Regions from separate parts of the Arthrobacter sp. E1SS-5 genome, predicted to be linked through region 2. Evidence: riboswitches for the same ligand, from Rfam matches in the RefSeq annotation. Region 2 holds a riboswitch; the other holds the start of a gene.
What was found. Region 2 has a riboswitch for glycine ahead of gcvP (aminomethyl-transferring glycine dehydrogenase). Riboswitches for the same ligand answer to the same signal wherever they lie in the genome.
Positions count from the first base shown of each region.

Region 1: linked by a shared signal. The riboswitch ahead of gcvP (aminomethyl-transferring glycine dehydrogenase) and the one ahead of gcvP (aminomethyl-transferring glycine dehydrogenase) in region 2 are both predicted to bind glycine.

Region 1 covers NZ_CP172703.1:400,949-411,375, reverse strand. The annotation lists gene ACIGJD_RS02015 (AzlD domain-containing protein) at 1-12, opposite strand, end outside; gene ACIGJD_RS02010 (AzlC family ABC transporter permease) at 9-797, opposite strand; gene ACIGJD_RS02005 (DoxX family protein) at 794-1,288, opposite strand; gene ACIGJD_RS02000 (CoA transferase) at 1,489-2,838, opposite strand; gene ACIGJD_RS01995 (glycerophosphodiester phosphodiesterase) at 2,847-3,746, opposite strand; gene ACIGJD_RS01990 (DUF445 domain-containing protein) at 3,796-5,157, shown strand; gene ACIGJD_RS01985 (LamB/YcsF family protein) at 5,289-6,038, opposite strand; gene ACIGJD_RS01980 (hypothetical protein) at 6,022-6,831, opposite strand; gene cycA (D-serine/D-alanine/glycine transporter) at 7,007-8,536, opposite strand; glycine riboswitch at 8,588-8,682, opposite strand; glycine riboswitch at 8,683-8,781, opposite strand; glycine riboswitch at 9,073-9,174, shown strand; gene gcvP (aminomethyl-transferring glycine dehydrogenase) at 9,334-10,427, shown strand, end outside.
Region 2 covers NZ_CP172703.1:784,880-795,306, reverse strand. The annotation lists gene ACIGJD_RS03790 (lipid II:glycine glycyltransferase FemX) at 1-236, opposite strand, end outside; gene ACIGJD_RS03785 (TspO/MBR family protein) at 358-903, shown strand; gene ACIGJD_RS03780 (L-serine ammonia-lyase) at 914-2,377, opposite strand; gene gcvT (glycine cleavage system aminomethyltransferase GcvT) at 2,798-3,946, opposite strand; gene gcvP (aminomethyl-transferring glycine dehydrogenase) at 3,958-6,822, opposite strand; glycine riboswitch at 6,876-6,983, opposite strand; glycine riboswitch at 7,012-7,109, opposite strand; gene ACIGJD_RS03765 (TetR/AcrR family transcriptional regulator) at 7,203-7,739, opposite strand; gene ACIGJD_RS03760 (MFS transporter) at 7,824-9,380, shown strand; gene ACIGJD_RS03755 (Dps family protein) at 9,480-9,959, opposite strand; gene ACIGJD_RS03750 (APC family permease) at 10,182-10,427, shown strand, end outside.

The DNA of each region.
Region 1 (10,427 bases), 380 kb from region 2:
CCACAGGCTCATGTACCTGCCTCCGGATCCGTTCCTTCCCGGCATTGCAGTCCCGGACGGGTTCCGGCAGTGTCCTGGTGATGGCCGGCGTGATGCGTGTAAGGCTCGACGTCGGGCTCCAGGCCTTCGTCGCGTCGGCCATGGCTGAACCACCCCACAAGTGCAGCCACTACGGCGGCCACCAGGATGGGCACGCCTGGCGGCACGAAGGGAACAGCCACGACGGTGGCCACGGCGCAAACGGCTGCGATGGCGATGGGCTCCCGGCCCTTAAGCCGGGGCCACAGCAAGGCAAGGAAGGCGGCGACGGCAGCACCATCGAGCCCCCACTGTTTGGGATCGCCCAACCCGCTGCCGGCGAGCGCACCCACGGCCGTGAAGAGGTTCCACAGCACGTACACGCCAATTCCGGCTGTCCAGAAACCACGGCGCTGCTCCGCGGGGTCCGTCTGGCCGGTACTGGTCGCCGTGGATTCGTCGATAGTCAGCTGGGCTCCGACGTACTTGCGCCATCCGGATGGCCGGAGCAGCGCGTTCAGCTGCATGCCATAGATGCCATTGCGCATGCCCAGGAGGGTCGCGGCGCTCATGGCCGCGATGCCCGATCCGCCGCCGGCCACAACGCCAATGAAGGCGAACTGTGATCCGCCGCTGAAGAGGAGCAGGCTCAAGGCCATTGCCTGCCAGAAGTTGAGCCCTGACGTCACCGCGAGCGCGCCGAAGGAGATCCCATACAGGCCGGTGGCGATGCTGATGGAGAGGCCTACCCTGACCGCCGGCGAGGCCAGCAGCTTCACGCCCGGCCTCCGCGCCGGCTCATGGGCAGGGACGGTTTGCGCAGGCTCCAGGCCCACAGGATGAGGGGTGCCTGCAGCGGCAGCCGCACGGTGTGGATCTTCCGACGGCGGGACGTCCCTGCCGGCCCGTACGCCCGCACGAGGGCGTCCACATGCCCGGCCAGGAACGCGGTGAACATGGCGGTGAGGGCGGTGGCCGTCAGTCTTCGGGTGGGCGGCAGCAGGATTCCGACGGCGGCAGCCAGCTCCAGCAGGCCGCTCACGGCGATCCACTCGTCCCGCGACAAAAGGGCCAAAGGATGCTGCGCTGCGGCGCCCTGGTCCCCGTTACCCTGGTTTCCGCTGCTCCGGTCCGCGTTGCTTTGGTCGCCGCTGCCCTGGGTGATGCCTGGCGCGGCATCCTGGCGGCACAGGTAGTCGGGAACTACCTCCCGGTAAAAGCCCGGATCCCGGAAATGCTTGCTTGCGCTGGCCAGCAGGAGGGCTCCCATTGCAGCCGCGGACAGGTTCTGGACGGCTGGGCCTTGAATGGACAGGCTCCGAAACGCGGGGCCGGGCCAGGGAACATACATGGGACCACTCAATCACAGCAACTGCGGCGGCCAGAAACCGGCGGCTGCCGCAAGGCGGTGACGGCAGAAGAAGGCATCGTGCAGCCGTCACCCAGGACATCTGTCGCACTGCGCACCTGTCACACCCAGGCGAGCGGTGAGGCCCCATACGGCGGTGGCGGGAACGGGTAGTCCAAGGGCCGCCCGGCATCCGTCAGCGGGGGCCCAACATAGCGGAGTTCGCCATATGCGCTGCCCGTGGACCCGTAGTCGGGGGCGGGCACTTCTGAAGGACGTTCCGTGTTCCTGCCCAGTGAGAAGAGCTCCTCCGCAGTCCGGGCGAGGGACAGGTGCGCTGCGCCCCCGGTCCCCGCCTCCCGGCGTCGGCCCAACAGGTGGATGGCAGCGGCAGCGACGCCGTAGCCCGTGGCGTGGTCCAGCGCCTGGACGGGCAAGGCACCCGGGCGCCATTCGCCGTCGTGGTTTTCCTTGCCGTAGACGTGCGCGATTCCGCACGCTGCCTGGACGATGCTGTCAAAGCCGCGCAGCCCGCTCCATGGACCGGCGCTCCCCCAGCTGTCCAGGGTGGCCACCACAAGCCCGGGGTACGAGCCCAGCAGTTCCCGGGGGTTGAGCCCAAAGCGGTCCAACGCCCCATGCCGGTAGCCGGCAACCACCACGTCCGCGCCTGCCAGGAGTTGCCGGAGCCGGTGCTGGTTATCCGGCAAACTGAGATCTACCTCGGCACTGCGCTTTCCGAATGCCGTGTCCACGAACTGGTCTTCAATTTCGGGGAAGGCAGGCGGATCGATCCGCAGGACATCTGCTCCGAGGGCCGCGAGAAGGCGGGTGGCCACTGGTCCCGCGATCACCCGCGTCAGGTCCAGGACCCGCAGGCCTTGCAAAGGCAGAGCCTCCGCCTGGCCACTGCGTCGTCCGGCGCTGTTTCCGCCTGAACTTTCCTCCCCAAAATCCCGCAGCCCCATCCCGGCCGTCGTCCCGTCCGCGAACTCGAAGGCAACCCAAGCTCCTGACCCCGCCGCACGGCCCATATCCGAGGCAAGCCATTCGCTGCGCGTCCTGACTGCAGCAGCGATCCCGGCATTGCTTTGGATGGCAGCCTCGGCTTCCAGCGCGGCCATGGAGCGGAGCCGCCGCTCCGCCTCCTCGGGTGAGGTGACGCCCAGAGCCTGCAGCAGCCGCTGCTCATGGTGGGGGTAGTTGGCGTGGAGGCGGATCCAGCCGTCGCTGGTGCGGTGGAAGCCCGAAAGAGGCGCGAACCCTTTCGGTTTCCGCCCGGCAATGCGCAAGTGGCCAAAGGAGTCGAAAGCTGCTGCGGTGAGCGCAGACGTAGTCCCGAACCGGCCGGGGGTACCGGCATACAGGTTGAGGGCAGCCGCCGCGGCCTCCACCGAATGCAGTGCCAGGCCTTCGACATCGAGCGGGCCGGCCCACCACCGGCGCGGGGAGTACGTGACCGCCGCATCCACGCCAGGCCCTACTTTCCCTGCGGCGAAGCCATCCGGAGCTGGTCAAGGACACGACCCGGAACGTTGGTGGTGATCTCCTGGATGCCCAAGTCCTGGCAGAGGGTCACATCCTCCGGCGAGTCCACCGTCCACACGCGGAAGCGCCGACCCGATTCGAGCCAGCGGCGGACGGTGGCCGGGCGCTCCCGGACGTAGTCGATGCCGGGGCCAGCCATGCCCACTTCCCGGTCATCCAGGATCCGTTCGCCCTCCAGCTGCGTAGCCTTCATCAGGTTGGCGATGGCACCGCCGGTAAATGGCCCAACCCCCAGTCCGCCACGGATCTCGTGGATGGTGAGGTCGTCCACAAGCTGGCAGATGTACTGCGGTGGAACGGAAAGAAGCAGGTGGCGAACCGAATCCGGGCTGAAACTCATGAAGGTCACGGCCACGTTGTCCACCGTGGAGCTTTGCGGGTCCCATCCCTCGGCGCGAAGCACCTCGAGCACCCGGTCCTCCAGTTTGAGCTGGTACGGGCTGGGATGCTTCAGCTCGATGGCAAGTTTCACGGGGCGGCCCGCTCCGCGGAGGATGTCCAGCAGCTCCGGCAGGGTGAGGAGCTGCTCCGAGCGTGCGCCGTAGGTGTCGGGGATGCGGGCTCCCTTCCAGGACGAGAAATCCAGTTGGCGCAGCTCCCCCAGCGTCCGTTCTGCCACCGGCCCGGTCCCGTCCGAGGTGCGGTCCAGGTTGGCGTCGTGCAGCAGGACCACATGCTGGTCCCGGGTCAGGTGGACGTCGCACTCCACCCCGTCGGCTCCGTCAGCCAGGGCCTGCAGGTAGGCGGCACGGGTGTGTTCGGCATAGGTGCCGCTCGATCCGCGGTGGGCAAAGACCAGCGGCCGCTGCGGCACGGACTCGTCAGTTGTCATGGTCACACCGTAGCCGACCCGCCCCCGCCTTCGGGGCTAGGCTTGGCACATGCAGGTGAACTCTGAGGCAACTACTGGGCCAACCACGCAGGAAGCACCCGCCGAAGCAGCGCAGCCGGTGAGGCCGGGCACCAGGGCGGCAGGCGCCGTCGTAAGCAGCCAGCTTGGTGCCGGCGACGCCGAAAAGGCGGCAGCGCTGCGGAAGATGAAGCTGCTGGCGCTGAGCCTGCTCATTGCCATGGCACTGATCTTTGTCTTCGCCTTCGCGCTGCAAAAAGACTATCCGTGGCTGCAGTACGTCCGCGCGGCCGCGGAAGGCGGCATGGTAGGTGCGCTGGCCGATTGGTTCGCTGTTACGGCCCTGTTCAAGTACCCCATGGGCATCAAGATTCCGCACACAGCCATCATTCCGCGGCGGAAGGACCAGATCGGCGCCTCCCTGGGCGAATTCGTGGAAACCAACTTCCTGTCCGAACAAGTGGTCCAGGACAAACTGGCGAGCGTCAACATTGCCCGCCGGGCCGGTCAATGGCTTTCTGCACCCGCCGGTGCTGACCGGGTGGCCAAGGAGGGTGCAGCAGTGATCCGCGGCGCCTTCAAGGTGTTGAACGACGACGACGTCCAGGCCGTCATCGAGGGAATGGTCCGCAAGCACCTGCTCACTCCGCCGTGGGGACCTCCGGTGGGCAGGCTGGCGGAGCGGATCTTCCATGACGGGCACCACCACACGCTGGTGGACCTGCTGGTGGACCGTGCCGCTGACTGGGTGGACGACAACCACCAGACCGTGACCCGGCTGGTGTCCGACCGCTCCCCCACCTGGGTCCCGCAGTTCGTGGACGGGCTGGTGGGCGACAAGGTCTACCTCGAGATCCTCAAGTTCGTGCGCGCCGTCCAGGCGGACCCCAGGCACCAGGTGCGGCAGTCGATCGACAAGTACCTCAACGACCTGGCACAGGACCTGCAGCATGACCCCGCGATGATCGCCCGCGCGGAGGACATCAAGGCCCAGGTGCTGGGCGATCCCGAGGTGCGCGAACTGGCGTCCCGGACCTGGGGCACCGTGAAGAACGCGCTGCTGGGTGCCGTGGACGATCCGGACAGCGAGCTCACCATCAAGTTCAAGGCAGCGGTGCGTGATTTCGGGTCGCGGCTGGTGGACGATCCGGAACTGGCAGGGAAGGTCAACGCCTGGATCGGTGACGCAGCAGGCTACCTGGTCCGGACCTACCGTTCCGACATCGCCGGCGTCATCACAGACACCGTGGCCCGCTGGGACGCCGAAGAGACCTCGCAGAAGATCGAACTCCAGGTGGGCAAGGATCTGCAGTTTATCCGCATCAACGGCACAGTGGTGGGGTCCCTGGCCGGCCTGGCGATTTTCACGGTGGCGCAGCTGATCTTTGGGTGATTTCGAGGCGGCTAACCCCTGGCGCTGCGCATATTCCTTTCCGCGCTGGTTATTTCGGGTGCGGCAAGGAAAGTGCGCGGCGAAAACGTACGACGGCGGCGGGCGGCACGGCCAGTCCAGCACCGCGCGCTCTAGGCGAAGGCCTCCAGTTCCACGCCTGCAGCCTCAAGACCCGCCCGAACACGGGCGGCTATCTCCAAGGCACCCGGGCTGCCGCCCTGCAGTCGCAAGGAGTCCGGGCGGATCTTGACCACTGTCCCGTCCACGGCCACCACTTCCCCTTGCGTTGCAAGACGGACGGCGCGCTCAACCACCACGTCAACATCCTGCAGGAACGCGTCCTCCTCGGAGAGCGGCACCAGGCCGCCGTCGGCAAGATAGGCGCGGTCGGCGAAAGCCTCAATGAAGACCGGGTGCCCGGCTTCCTTGGCCTGCTTCAGCAGCTCGGAGCCCGGGAAACCCAGGATGGGAAGCCCTGGGTCATAGGCATTCACAGCCGCAATCACGGCGGACGCCTGCTCGGCGTCGGAAATCAGTGCGTCGTACAGCGCTCCGTGTGCTTTCACATAGTCCACCGAGGCACCCACGGCATGCGCGACGCCGTCGAGCGCCCCCAACTGGTACAGCACGTCGCCGAACAGCTCGTCGAAACCCATGCCCAGCGCGCGCTGCCCATAGCCCGCCAGGTCACGGTAGCCGAGGTGCGCCCCGACGGTGACATCGAGCTCGTACGCTGCGCGGCAGCTGTCCAGCATGGTGACGGGGTCGCCCGCGTGCAGGCCGCAGGCCACGTTGGCACTGGTGATCAGCTGGAACATGGCCGGGTCGCCTCCTGCCGTCCAGGAGCCGAATGATTGGCCTACGTCAGCGTTGAGATCCAAGTATGTTGCCTTCCAGGGTCAGGTGGTCCGGCCCGGGAGCTGCGGTCAGCTCCCCGGGGATGGTGTCCGGCATCGGCCCGAACGCCTCACGGGCATTCTTGGCCACCGCACGGCCCATCACGAGGTTACCGGCTCCACCCACAACGGCCCCTATGCCAAACGGGAGCGCCCTGCCGAACAGGGCAGTACCCTGCCGCTTGAGCAGGTTCTTGAGGAAGGCGTGCTGGATACGCTTCCGTACGCTGCCGAAGCCCGGCCCCACCATCGACTTGGAGAGGACATTGCCCCAATTATTGGCGGCACTGGTGCCGCTGCCGGAGGCCTGGCCACTCAGCGTTCCCAGCAGTGCCGTACCCTCCTCGCCGAGCATGATGGCCATGACCATGGTGCCGGCCTTCTCCGGGTTGGTGAGGCGGATGCCGTGAAGTTCGGCCAGCGAGGTTGCGTACAGCGCCGTTGCTTCCAGGAAGCCCACGGTGGCGGCGGCGGACAGTCCCAGCGACGCCACAGTGCCAACACCGGGTACGACGGCGGTAGCGCCCACCACGGCGCCGCCACCGGCGACAGCACGCAGGTAGTCGCGCTCGGCGATGTCCGCCAACTGGGCAGCCGTTGCGCGGGGGTGCTTCTTTTGGAGCCGCCGGATGTAGCCAACCACCAACGGCCGCTGGATCTGAACCGCTTTCAGGAGCATGTTGTGGACGCCGGGCTTGGGCTTGCCGTCGGAGTCGAACATGGTTCTGTGGGCGGTTTCCTGTGCGATACGAAGTGCGGGATTGCTGCGCCGGGCCATGGTCACCTTCATTCAAATCGACCTGCAGCGGGAGGCTGCCGTGCTCTTTCCATCCTATGTGGATAAACACTAAGCATGCTTAACTTCCGCGCCCGGCACCCGCGGGCGGGCTGCCTTGGCAGGCCGGACCCACCATTGGATCCAACGCACCTGCCCGGCAACCCGCCGTCGGCCGTTACTTCCTGGCCTGCTCCGCCTCTGTTACGGACGCCCCGGCGGTGCTTCGCCCGTTAGCCTCCGCGTCATTGCGGAGCTCGGCGCGGAAGACCTCAAAGCGGGCAAGGTGTGCAGGCCGGCGCCGCAGGACGGCCCAGGCCACGCCAAGGACGACGAACCAGATGGGCGTCACCAACAAAGCGATGAGGGTGTCCGGCTGGGTGGTCAGCGCCCAAAGAACGAACGCGAAGAACGCGTAAACCACCCAGACCGCGGGGATGCCGCCGGGCATCTTGAAGTTCGACGCCGCGTGCAGCTGGGGGCGGCGGCGACGGAACGAGATGTAGCTGGCCAGAATGATCGACCAGACGAAGATGAAGCAGACGGCGGACACGGTGGTCACCATTTCGAAGGCCTTGCCAACGTCCTGGCCGGCGTACATGAGGACGACGCCGGAGAGCAGCAGGACGCAGGACAGGAACAGTGCGTTGCTGGGCACCTTCCTCGTGGACAGGCGGCTGAAGATGCCCGGCGCGTCGCCCTCCTGGGCGAGGCCGAAGACCATGCGGGACGTGGAGTAGATGCCGGAATTGGCGGAGGACATGGCCGAGGTGAGGACCACCAGGTTGACCACGGTGGCCGCAGCGCCGAGGCCGGCCAGGGAGAACATGCCGATGAAGGGGCTGTGGCCGGCGGCGAACTGGGTCCACGGAGTGACGGCCATCAGGATGACCAGCGCGCCCACGTAGAACAGGAGTACGCGGACCGGGATGGCATTGATGGCCTTGGGCAGGGTCTTCTCCGGGTTCTTGGCCTCGGCGGCGGTGGTGCCCACCAGTTCAATGCCGACGAAGGCGAACACGGCAATCTGGAATCCGGCAACGAAGCCCATGAACTCGTTGGGGAAGAACCCGCCGTGGCTCCACAGGTTGGTGAAGCTGGCCGTGCCCGTGTCGGACTGGAAGCCGGTGAAGATCATGAAAAGGCCCACGATGATGAGCGCAGCGATGGCGACGATCTTGATGAGGGCGAACCAGAACTCGGTTTCGCCGAAGGCCCTGACCGTGGCGAGGTTCAGCACGAGCAGGATGCCTATGGTGGCCAGGCCCGGGATCCAGAGCGGCAGCGCCGGCCACAGTTCCTTGGAGTAGCCGGCAATGGCGATAACGTCCGCAATACCGGTGATCACCCAGCAGAACCAGTATGTCCAGCCGGTGAAGAAGCCGGCCCAGGGCCCAAGGAGGTCCGCGGCGAAGTCGCTGAAGGACTTGTAGTTGAGGTTGCTCAGCAGCAGTTCGCCCATGGCGCGCATGACGAAGAAGAGCATGAATCCGATGATCATGTACACGAAGATCACGGACGGCCCGGCCGCGGAAATGGTCTTGCCGGAGCCCATGAAGAGGCCGGTGCCGATCGCGCCGCCGATGGCAATGAGCTGGATATGGCGGTTGGTCAGCTGCCGTTCCAGGTGGGGAGGCTCGCTGCGGACCGCCGTGCGCGCGCCGTTGCGCGCTGGTTCGCCGTTGGACGTGGGGGGATGAATCGCCATGAGGAACTCCATCGATAAAGCGGCATTTTGGGTACCGCAAAAGATTTGGTTCCTCCCCGCTCTGTAGGGAACCTGAGAGTTTCCGCAGCCCAAGCCGCTTGCACCGTCGGTGAGCCAGGGCATGCCTGGCTGCTTTCCAGAGTTGCCTGTCCGCGGCGGTACGTGGGCCTGAGAGTTTCCTGGGGAGGGTTTGCTCCTACGGCGCCTGCTAAATTTACCCGGCAGGGCTCTCCCGCCGCAGGTCGAAGGCATGTTCAGTTGGACGTCGCGGCCGGTCGGGGCCACGGCGGTCATGCAATGGGACAGGCGCCGCACGGTTGAGCCGCTCCGGTTACGCTGAGCCAGCCGCCGGCAGCGCCGATCCCGGGGATCAGTGTGGTGTCCGTCACGATGCAATGTCAAACCCTGCCTGCCGCAAGCGGAGCAAGGCCCCGTCATCTTGGGATCTTTCGGGCCGTTCAGAGTCCCGCGATTTGCCACCGGCCGCTTATCCCGATACCTTGTGAGCCGAATCACCCACATTTGAATAAGCCTTTCGAGCTGTGACGGGAGAGTCCTCCCGGCGAAAACACCGGGCAGGCGCCGTAGGAGCAAATCCTCCCCAGGAATCTCTCAGGCCCCCGTACCGTCATGGCGAGGCGACTCTGGAAAGCAACCGGGCTCTTGCCTGGTTCACCGACGGTGCAAGCGGCCCCTGCCAAGAGCAGGCAACGCGGAATCTCTCAGGTCCAATACAGAGCGGGGAGGAACCCATCCCACGCCGTGCCACCTTCGGCCGGCCAGAACTGGAGTTCCTCATGACGATTCAATCCCTTCCAACATCGTTTGTTGACCGCCACATCGGCGCGCGCCGCCAGGCCGACGTCGACACCATGCTCAAGGCCGTGGGCTACGACAGCGTGGACGGCCTGGTGGACGTTGCCGTTCCGGCCTCCATCCGGCAGGAAACAGCCCTCAAGCTCTCCGACGCCCTCAGCGAAGTGGAAGTCCTCGCCGAACTGCGCCGCATTGCCGGCAAAAACAAGACCGCTGTCCAGCTGATCGGTCAGGGGTACTTCGACACCGTCACTCCGCCGGTCATTCGCCGCAACATCCTTGAGTCCCCGGCCTGGTACACGGCCTACACGCCCTACCAGCCCGAAATTTCCCAGGGCCGGCTCGAAGCCCTGCTGAACTTTCAGACCATGGTCCAGGACCTCACGGCACTCCCCGTGGCCAACGCCTCGCTGCTTGACGAGGCCACCGCGGTGGCCGAGGCCGTGCTCCTGATGCGGCGTGCCAATAAGAACAAAGACGCCAGGGACGGCAGGACCGTCCTGGACGCCGACTGCCTTCCCCAGACCATCGCCATCGTGAAGGGCCGCGCTGAGGCGCTAGGCTTCGACGTCGAAGTGGCTGATCTCTCCACGGGCCTGCCGGAAGGTGCCATTAACGGCATCGTCCTGCAGCAGCCCGGGGTTTCCGGCCGGGTGTGGGACCAGTCCGGGGTCATCAGCGCAGCCAAGGAGCGCGGTGCGCTCGTGACCGTCGCCGCGGACCTCCTGGCCCTCACGCTGATCATCCCTCCGGGTGAGCAGGGCGCAGACATTGCCGTCGGCTCCACCCAGCGATTCGGCGTGCCGCTGTTCTTCGGCGGACCGCACGCCGCCTACATGGCCGTCCGCAAGGGGATGGAACGCTCGCTCCCCGGCCGACTGGTGGGCGTGTCCAAGGACGACGCCGGAGTCCCCGCCTACCGATTGGCTTTGCAGACCCGCGAGCAGCACATCCGCCGCGAGAAGGCCACCTCCAACATCTGCACGGCGCAGGCGCTGCTGGCCATCGTTGCCTCAATGTACGCCGTGTACCACGGCCCGGACGGTCTGAAGGCCATCGCCGAAGGCGTCCACCA
Region 2 (10,427 bases):
CTGGGGTTTCCGCCGCCTTCCAATACCAGGAACCGGACTTTCCAGCCACTGCCGTTCTTGACTGATGCATAGGCGGCCGACTGCAGCATGTTGCCGCCGTTCGGGTTGGCCGTGACGTGCTTGTCCCAGTTCTCAATTTCCTCGGCTGTGGCAAAACGTGCGGTGAATTCTCGCAAGGGGGCCGTGTCCAATCGGGTTTGTGCGCGGTTTCGGTACTTCTGGATGCGTGCGGACATGCAGCCTCAAGTCTAAAGCCTGATGCGCTCCCGGCCTTTCCCCGACCCGGCCGGCATGGCCCGTTTCACGCTGCCTGACGCCGTCTTGACGGGGCTTGGGGCGTTCAACAAGGGTGGGGGTATGAGGCCGGATGGGGAAGAAACAGCCGCTCCTGCGGGCACCGGCAGGCAGCAGTACAGCGCCGGGGTTCAGGCCGCTGCGCTTATCGGGTTCCTGGTGGCGTCCCTGGTGGTGGCGGCGTTGGGCGGGCTGGCGTCGGCGGCCAATGTCACCGGCTGGTATGCCACGGCGGACAAGGCTCCTTGGTCCCCGCCCAACGGCGTGTTCGGTCCGGTCTGGAGTGTCCTCTACACGGCGATGGCTGTGGCTGCGTGGCTGGTTTGGCGGAAACGGACCAGCCGGACCCGGCCGGCCATGGCGGTCTATGCCCTCCAGTTGGTCCTGAACCTCGCCTGGACCCCTGCATTTTTTGCCCTGTACCCCGCCCTCGGCACGGCAGCCCTGTGGCTGGGGCTGGCGATCATCCTTGCCCTGATCACCGCCGTCACCGTCACGGTTTTGTATTTCGGTCCCATCAGCCGGACCGCCGGGCTGCTCCTGCTCCCCTACATCTCATGGCTGGTGTTCGCCGCCAGCCTGAACTGGTGGGCGGCAGCGCACAACTAGGAGCTGGCCGTCAGCATTCGACGACGTTGACGGCGAGGCCGCCCATGGCGGTTTCTTTGTATTTGTCGCTCATGTCTTTGCCGGTTTCGCGCATGGTGATGATGACTTCGTCGAGGGAGACCCGGTGGGTGCCGTCGCCCCAGAGCGCCATTTTCGCGGCGTTGATCGCCTTCGCGGCGGCGATCGCGTTCCGTTCAATGCAGGGGACCTGGACCAGGCCGCCGATCGGGTCGCAGGTCAGGCCCAGGTTGTGTTCCATCGCGATCTCGGCCGCGTTTTCCACCTGGGCCGGGGTGCCGCCCATGACCTCGGCCAGGCCGGCGGCGGCCATCGACGACGCGGACCCCACCTCGCCCTGGCAGCCCACCTCGGCCCCGGAGATCGAGGCCTGTTCCTTGTACAGCACCCCGACCGCGCCGGCGGCGAGCAGGAACCGCACCACCACACCGTCCCGGTCAGCCTGGGTGGCCTGGTCCATGCCGGGGGCAAAGTGCAGCGCGTAGTACAGCACCGCGGGGATGATCCCGGCCGCCCCGTTCGTCGGGGCAGTGACCACCCGGCCGCCGGAAGCGTTCTCCTCGTTCACCGCCAACGCCACCAAGTTAACCCACTCCTGCCAATACCGGGGATCGTGGAACTCCCAGCCCGTGAAATCCAGATCCTGGCTGTCCTCACCCGGGCGTGCGCATTCCTTCCGCAGCCGTTCGTACCAGTCCGGGGCGCGGCGGCGGACCCTCAACCCGCCCGGCAGCACCCCTTCCCGCTTCAACGAGGTGGCCACACAGTTTTCCATCACGGACCAGATGTGCAACAGGCCCTCCCGGATCTCCCCCTCATCCCGGGAGGCCTTCTCGTTCAGGAGCATCACGTCCGCGATGCCCAGCCCGGTCACCGCGCAGTGCTCCAGCAACTCAGCAGCGGTCCGGAACGGCAACGGCAACTCGTCCTTGGACGCGTCCAGTTCCTGCTGCGCGGCGTCCTGCTCACCCTCCCGGACGATGAACCCGCCACCGACCGAGAAGAACGTCGCCGCATGCAGCACCTCCCCCTCGGCGCCGGAGACGGTGAACGTCATCCCGTTCGTGTGCCGGGGCAGCACCGTCAACGGCCGCAGCACCATATCCTCCACCCCATACGGCAACGGCACACCACCACCGGAACCCTCCACCACGGCAGCCAGGTGCAGGGTCCCCGTCTCCGCGATCGAAGCCAGCCGCTCCTCCACCTCCGCCGGCAGGATCAACTCCGGATGAAACCCCTCCAACCCCAACAAGATCGCGGTCATCGTCCCATGCCCATGCCCCGTCGCCGCCAGAGACCCATACAAATCCACCCGCAACGAGCTGACCCGGGACAGCACCCCGGCCCCCACCAACTCCTCCGCAAACACAGCAGCAGCCCGCATCGGCCCCACAGTATGCGAAGACGACGGGCCAATACCGATGGAAAAAAGGTCGAATACGCCAACAGCCATGACGGGTTTTCCTAACTAGAACTGCGTTCTTGGAACTCTGGGTGGTTGGGTGGAGCGGGCAGGACATCCTCTGCGTGCTCGGTCGCGTAGACGCCCGCTAAGCGGACGTGACGCTCCCTTAGACGCACGCTGCCGGATGCCCCGCCCACTCCGAGGACACGGCACCAGAGCGCCGGGGCAGGAAGGCAACGAGCGGGCCGACAACGCTCATGAGTGCCGGGGAAAGAGAAACATGCACGTAGTCCTCACCCACTCGCGTCCTGTAAGACCTGACACTGTCCTCGCACAACCGCAACTTCCGCACGAGGGCCGGCGGAGCCGGACTTTTCGAAAGCGTGCGTCAAAGCGAGGAACGAGCAGCACGCGTGAAAATGTCCGGTCCGCCGGTCCCGGTGGTGACCACGGCCGAGCACCAAGGGACTACTTTTGACGGCGGTAGAACGGGAGGTCGACGACTTCGAAAGGCTCTGCCTTGCCGCGGAGATCGATCTCCAGGGCGGTGCCGGGTGCCGAATGTTCGACGTCGACGTAGGCCATCGCGATGGGGTAGCCGAGGGTGGGCGAGGGCTGGCCCGAGGTGACTTCGCCGACCGTGACACCGTCCTTCAGGACGGGGTAGTGCGCGCGGCCGGCGCGGCGGCCCTGGCCTTTGAGCCCTACGAGGCGGCGGCCGGAGGTGCTGCCGGCGCCGGCCTCCTTTTTGGCTGCCAGGGCGGCTTTACCCACGAAGCCGCCTTCCTTGGAGAGTGCGACGACTGCTCCCAGCCCGGCGGCGAACGGGTCGCCCTGCAGCGACAGTTCGTTGCCGTACAGGGGCATCCCCGCTTCGAGGCGGAGGGAGTCGCGGGACGCCAGGCCGGCCGGAACCAGTTCCCCGTCGTCGGCGATAGCGATCAGTGCCTGCCACAGCGCGGCGGCATCGTGATTGTCCACGAAGATCTCGAACCCGTCCTCGCCGGTGTATCCGGTACGGGCGAGCAGGAGTTCCTTGCCCGCACCGCCCACCAGGAAGGGAACCTCGACGGCGGCGTAGTACTTCAGTTCGCTCACCAGGGAGTGCTGGGCGGCCGGAACCAGACGCAGCAGGAGTTCCTGGGCCTTGGGCCCCTGCACCGCGACCAGGGAGGTGCGGGCCGAGGCATCATCCACCACCGCGTCGAACCCCGCAGCACGCTCCTGCAGTGCTGCAGCCACCACGGCGGCATTGCCGGCATTGGGCACCACCAGGAAGACGTCGGTGCCGTCCTGCGCGGCGGGACGCCGGTAGGTGATGAGGTCGTCGATGATCCCGCCGTCCTCATTGCAGATCAGGGAGTACTTGGCTTTGCCCACGGCCATGGCGGAGATCTTCCCCACCAGGGCGTAGTCCAGGAAGGCAGCAGCGTCCGGGCCGGTCACCCAGACCTCGCCCATGTGGGAGAGGTCGAACAGGCCGGCGGCCTTGCGGACCGCGTGGTGTTCGGCGAGCTCGGAGCTGTACTTCAGCGGCATCTGCCAGCCGCCAAAGTCGGTGAAGGACGCGCCCAGCTTCTTGTGCTCGTCGTACAACGCTGTGTATTTCTCGGTCATGGCGGCAGGCCTCAGTTCTCGAACTCGGAGAGCGGGGGGCAGGAGCAGATCAGGTTCCGGTCCCCTGCCGCGCCGTCGATGCGGCCTACCGGCGGGAAGTACTTGTCCTGCTTGTGGTGGGCCGGGAACGCGGCCTGCTCCCGCGGGTAGGCGCGGTCCCAGTCGGAGCTGACGACGGCGGCGGCCGTGTGGGGTGCGCGGCGCAGGGGTGAGTGGGCCACGGCAAAGTCGCCGTTGGCCACCTGGTCGATTTCCTTGCGGATGGTGATCATGGCCTCAACGAAGCGGTCAATCTCGGCGAGGTCCTCGGACTCGGTGGGCTCCACCATCAGGGTCCCGGCGACCGGGAACGCCAGGGTGGGGGCGTGGAAGCCGAAGTCGATCAGCCGCTTGGCCACATCTTCGGCGGTCACACCGGTCCGGGCGGTGAGTTCACGCAGGTCCAGGATGCACTCGTGCGCCACCAGGCCGCCTTCACCGGTGTAAAGGACCGGGAAGTGCTCGTTCAGCCGGGAGGCAACGTAGTTGGCAGCCAGCAGCGCGGACTTGGTGGCCTCGGTCAGGCCCTCCCCGCCCATCAGCTTCACGTACGCCCAGGAGATGGGCAGCACCCCGGCCGAACCAAACCGGGAGGCGGAAATCGGCACGTCGGTGGCGCCGGATCCGGCCTTCCAAGTCGTTGCATCGCCAGGCATGAACGGTGCCAGATGTGCCTTGGCCGCAACGGGGCCGACGCCCGGTCCGCCGCCGCCGTGCGGGATGCAGAAGGTCTTGTGCAGGTTCAGGTGGGACACGTCGCCGCCGAACTTGCCCGGTTGCGCCAGCCCCACCAGCGCGTTCAGGTTGGCCCCGTCGATGTAGACCTGGCCGCCGGCGGCGTGCACGGCGTCGCAGACCTCACGGACGTCGCCGTCGTAGACACCGTGGGTGGAGGGGTAGGTGATCATGATGCAGGACAGGAGGTCCTTGTTGGCCTCGATCTTGGCCGTCAGGTCGTCATGGTCGATGGTGCCGTCAGATGCGGTGGCAACGACGACGACCTTCATGCCGGCGAGAACGGCGGAGGCGGCGTTGGTGCCGTGCGCCGAGGCCGGGATCAGGCAGACGTTGCGCTGCTGGTCACCGCGGGAGTGGTGGTAGCCGCGGATCGCCAGCAGGCCCGCCAGCTCGCCCTGGGATCCGGCGTTGGGCTGGATGGACACCTGGTCATAGCCGGTGATGGCGGTGAGGTCCGCTTCCAGATCGGCGATCAGTTCACGCCAGCCTTCCGTCTGGGAGTCCGGCGCGAACGGGTGGATGGAGGCGAACTCCGGCCAGGAAATGGCTTCCATCTCGGCCGTGGCGTTCAGCTTCATGGTGCAGGAACCCAGCGGGATCATGGTGCGGTCCAGCGCCAGGTCACGGTCGGAGAGCTTGCGGATGTAGCGCAAAAGCTGCGTTTCGGAGCGGTGGGTGTTGAAGACCGGGTGCTGCAGGTAGTCGGTGGAGCGTTCGACGGCGGCCTCCAACCCGAAGTCGGCGCCGCCGGCAACGGCATCCCCTGCCACGGAGGCGCCAAAGATGTCGGCAACCTGGGCGACGATGGCCGCCGTCGTGGTTTCATCCAGGGAGATGCCCACAGTGTCGGCGTCGACGTTGCGCAGGTTGATGCCCCGCGCTTCAGCGTCGGCGACGATGCCCGCGGCGCGGCCCGGAACCCGGACCGTCAGGGTGTCAAAGAAGCTCTTGTGCTGGACCTCGATGCCGGCAGCCGCAAGCGAGGCTGCAAGGCTGCGGGCGTGGCCGTGCGTGGTTTCCGCGATCGCCTTCAGCCCATCCGGGCCGTGGTACACGGCGTACATTGAGGCAACGATGGCCAGCAGCGCCTGCGCCGTGCAGATGTTGGACGTGGCCTTCTCGCGGCGGATGTGCTGCTCGCGGGTCTGCAGCGCCAGGCGGTAGGCGGGGACTCCCGCGTCGTCCTTGGACACGCCAACCAGGCGGCCGGGCAGCGAGCGCTCCAGGCCCTTGCGGACGGCCATGTAGGCGGCGTGCGGTCCGCCGAAGAACAGCGGGACACCGAAGCGCTGGGCAGAGCCCACGGCAATGTCGGCGCCCTGTTCGCCCGGAGGAGTGATCAGGGTCAGGGCCAGCAGGTCTGCGGCGATGGTCACGAGCGCACCGCGCTCCTTGGCGGCGCTGATGACGCCGGACTGGTCCCATACCCGGCCGGAGGCGCCGGGCTGCTGCAGCACGATGCCGTTGATGTCGCCCTCCGGCAGGCCCTGGGAAAGGTCCGCCACTTCAACGTCGAAGCCAAGTGCCTCGGCGCGGCCCCTGACGATGGCCATGGTCTGCGGCAGGACGTCGATGTCCAGCACGGTCTTGCCATCCGCAGCGGGCTTGGCCTTATTGGCACGGCGCATCAGCAGGACGGCCTCGGCGACGGCGGTTGCTTCATCCAGCAGCGAGGCGTTGGCGATGGGCAGGCCAACCAGATCCTGCACCATGGTCTGGAAGTTCAACAGGGCCTCGAGCCGGCCCTGGGAAATCTCCGGCTGGTATGGGGTGTAGGCGGTGTACCAGGCCGGGGATTCAAGGATGTTTCGGCGGATCACCGGCGGAGTGACGGTGTCGAAGTACCCCTGGCCGATCAGCTGGACGGCGGTCTTGTTCTTCCCGGCAAGCTTGCGCAGCTCCGTGAGGACCTCAACCTCGCTGAGGGCGTCCTGGAGCCGCAGGGCGGTTTCCTGGCGGATGACCTTGGGCACGGCCGTGTCCACCAGGGAATCGAGGGTGTCGTAGCCCACGGCTTTGAGCATGGTGTCGACGTCGGCCTGGCGGCGCGCACCGATATGGCGGTCTACGAAGGTGGTGGAGGCTGGTGTAACCGGCACGAAGGAACTCCATTTACTCAGGCGGCGCAGGGTACGCCACAGCTATTTGGGTTCCTCCCCGCTCTGTATTGGACCTGAGAGTTTCCGCGGTGCCTGCCTGGCAGGACCCGCTTGCACCGTCGGTGAGCACAGCAGTTCTTCCGCTCCCCAAAGGAGGAAGGGCAACTGCCTGCTGCTTTCCAGAGGCGCCTCGCCGCGGCGGTACAGGGGCCTGCGAGATTCCTGGGGAGGATTTGCTCCTACGGCGCCTGCCTGTACTTTCGGCAGAACTCTCCCGCCGCAGATCAAAGGCTATTCACTTGTTGGATCATGACGGCCGGTTGCGGCCCTCACAACTCTCCATTGTCCTACGCCCCGCCCCTCCCGGCAAATGGCAGATCCTACCGGCGGAGCCGCTCCAAGGCAGCGAGGAGTTCCTCCACGTCAGCGGCCGCTCCCCCCGCCGGCGCGGGCGCCACCGACAGCATGGCGTTGAAGTAGAGGCCGTCACCCATATAGAGGACCGCCTTCGCCAACTCCGGACCAACATCCGCGGCAATCTCGTCCAGCCAGCGCTGCTGCATGGCCGCGAACCGGCGCCGCGTCTCCTCATGCGCCACCTCGGCAAGCCTGGTGGCGGCAACAATGGCCCGGTCCAGCGGAGTGTCAGCCCACACCGAAGAACGGATGAAGTAGGCGGCGGCGCCTTCGACGGCCGAGGCCATGGCATCGGCGTCCTCCCGGGCCAGGCCCTCCAGCCGGTCCAGCAGCACGGCAATGAGCGCTTCCTTGTTGGGAAAGTGGTAGAGCAGGCCGCCCTTGGACACGCCTGCCTTCCGGGCGACGGCGTCAAGGGTGGCGGCGCGCTCCCCCACCTCGATCAACAGTGATTCGAAGGCATCAAGGACCGCGTCGCGGGCTACGGGCTTTCGGGGCATGCCTTCCATCATGCCCTCCCCAAGGCGGTATGACGGAACCGGAGGAAGTTCATAACTATACCGTCCGGACGGTATAGTTATTTTATGATGACTTCCACCAGCCCCGCGCCCGCACGCCCGGATGAGAACGCCCCAGGGCGGCCGTGGCGGGATTGGCTGGCGTTGGGGCTGCTGATGTTTCCCGTACTCCTGGTGGCCGTGGACAACACAGCCCTGACGTTCGCCTTGCCCGTCATTGCCCGCGCGCTGGAACCAACAGGCGTGCAGCTGCTGTGGATCATCGACGCCTATCCCCTGGTGCTGGCCGGCCTGCTGGTATCCATGGGAAGCCTTGGCGACCGTATTGGCCGGCGGCGGCTCCTGGTCATCGGCAGCATCGGCTTCGCCGCGCTCTCAGCCGCCACGGCCTTCGCCCCCACGCCGCAGTGGCTGATCGCCGGCCGCGCAGCCCTGGGCTTCTTCGGGGCCATGCTGATGCCGTCCACACTGTCGCTGATCCGCAACATCTTTCCCGAGCCCAACCGCCGGCGGCTGGCAGTCGCGATCTGGGCTGCGGGATTCTCGGGCGGCGCGGCCCTGGGGCCCATTGTCGGCGGCTGGCTGGTGGAGCACTTCTGGTGGGGCGCGGTCTTCCTGGTAGCGGCACCCCTCATGGTTCCGCTGCTGGCTTTAGGGCCGGTCCTGATCCCGGAGTCGAAGGATCCCGCACCGGGGAAGGTGGACATCCCCAGCATCCTGCTCTCCATGCTGGTCATGGTGCCCGTGGTGTACGGCATCAAGGCCGTCGCCACGGAGGGGCCGGGCGCAGCAGGGCTGGGGGCAATTGCCTTTGGCCTGGCCATGGGAGCAGTGTTCGTGCAGCGGCAGCTGCGCCTGGAGCACCCACTGCTGGACATGTCCCTGTTCCGCAACAGGGTGTTCAGCATGGCCATAACTGCCAACATCCTGGCCCTGTTTTCCTTCAACGGGTTCATCCTGTTCCTTGCCCAGCATCTGCAACTCCTCGAAGGAATGAGCCCCTCCGGGGCAGGGGTTGCCATGGTCCCCGCGCTGGCGGCCACGGTGGTGGCCGGCCTGGCGGTGGTACCGCTGGTCCGCAAGGTCAGGCCCGGGTACGTGGTGGCTGCGGGGCTGGCTTTCAGCGCCGCCGGCTACAGCATGGTGACGTTCGGAAACCACGACGGCGGCCCGTCGCTGCTGCTGGCAGCCCTCCTGGTCCTGGCGCTGGGCGTGGGCACGGCGGAGACCATCTCCAACGACCTCATCCTGGGTGCCGCCCCGCCCGCAAAGTCGGGGGCGGCCTCCGCAATTTCCGAAACGGGCTACGAGGTGGGTTCCCTGCTGGGGACAGCCGTCCTGGGATCCATTTTGACCGCCTCCTACCAGCAGAACCTTCGGCTGCCTGCGGGGCTGGAGGGCATACTGCCCGGGCCCACCTTGCACAACGCCGGGGAGACACTGGCGGGCGCCGTGGAGGCGGCCAACCTGCTGCCGCCACCGCTTGCCGGCGCCCTCAGGGACGCCGCCGCTGCAGCGTTCGACTCGGGGGTGCACGTGACCGCGGCAATTGGGCTGGTACTGATGGCGACGGCGGCAGTCCTCGCGGCCGTCGTGCTGCGAAAAGTGCCAAAAGCGGCGTAGCGGACGCCCGCGGGAGTCCAGAAACGGACCGCCGGGCAGGCAAAAGCGCCCGGCGTCGAGGAGGAATACCTCACCGCCGGGCGCTCCGTGAAACAACCGCTACTTTGAGTCTGCAGCCGTGACCTTGGCAGTGGGCTTCATGTTTTCCGCCTGCACCATCCAGGCGAACTGCTCCAGCCGGGCGATGAATTCGTGCAGGAGGTCCGCGGAGGTGGGGTCCTCCTCATCCACTTCGTCATGAACCTTGCGCATGGTGCCCACGGCAGCCTCCATGGCAGCGACGATCCGCTCGATGGCATCTTCAGTGCTGATCAGCCCTTCAGGGAACTGGGCCAGGCTGGTGGTTTCGGCAACGGTGGAGCTGCGGCCGTCCGGAAGCGCATGCAGGGCGCGCATCCGCTCGGCGGTATCGTCGGCGAACTGGCGGGCAGCGTCCACGATTTCATCCAGCTGCAGGTGGAGGTCGCGGAAGTTGGTGCCCACGATGTTCCAGTGCGCCTGCTTGCCCTGGACGTGGAGCTCGATCAGGTCCGCAAGGACAGCCTGCAGGTTGTTGGTCAATGTCGGTGAAGCTTTCATGCATCCTCCTCAAGTGGTCCAATGCGCCCGACGCTACCAGCCGCGGACACCGCGGCGGCAGGCCTTCAGGCAATTCATCAGCGAGCTTACTAATTTCGAAAACGAGTCACAAACGAATGTGATTCATATTGCGTCTTGCATCACACGGTCGGCGCCCCCATACTAAATGAACGCCATTCATATAGTGACTTCCGTCTCACAGCCTTCCCAGAAAGTGGTGCCATGACAGAGACAATCCGCACCAGTACGGCCAAACCCGGTCCGCACGCCCACGCCCCATCCGCGGACGGCATTAGCGACAAGGGCCTCAAGGGCGGGCAGCTCGGGCTCCTCGCCGTCGTCGTCCTGGGCATTTCGACCATTGCCCCCGCCTACACCCTCACCAGCGCGCTGGGTCCCACCGTCAATGAAGCCGGCCTCCAGCTGCCCGTCATCTTCCTGATCGGGTTCATCCCCATGATCCTGGTC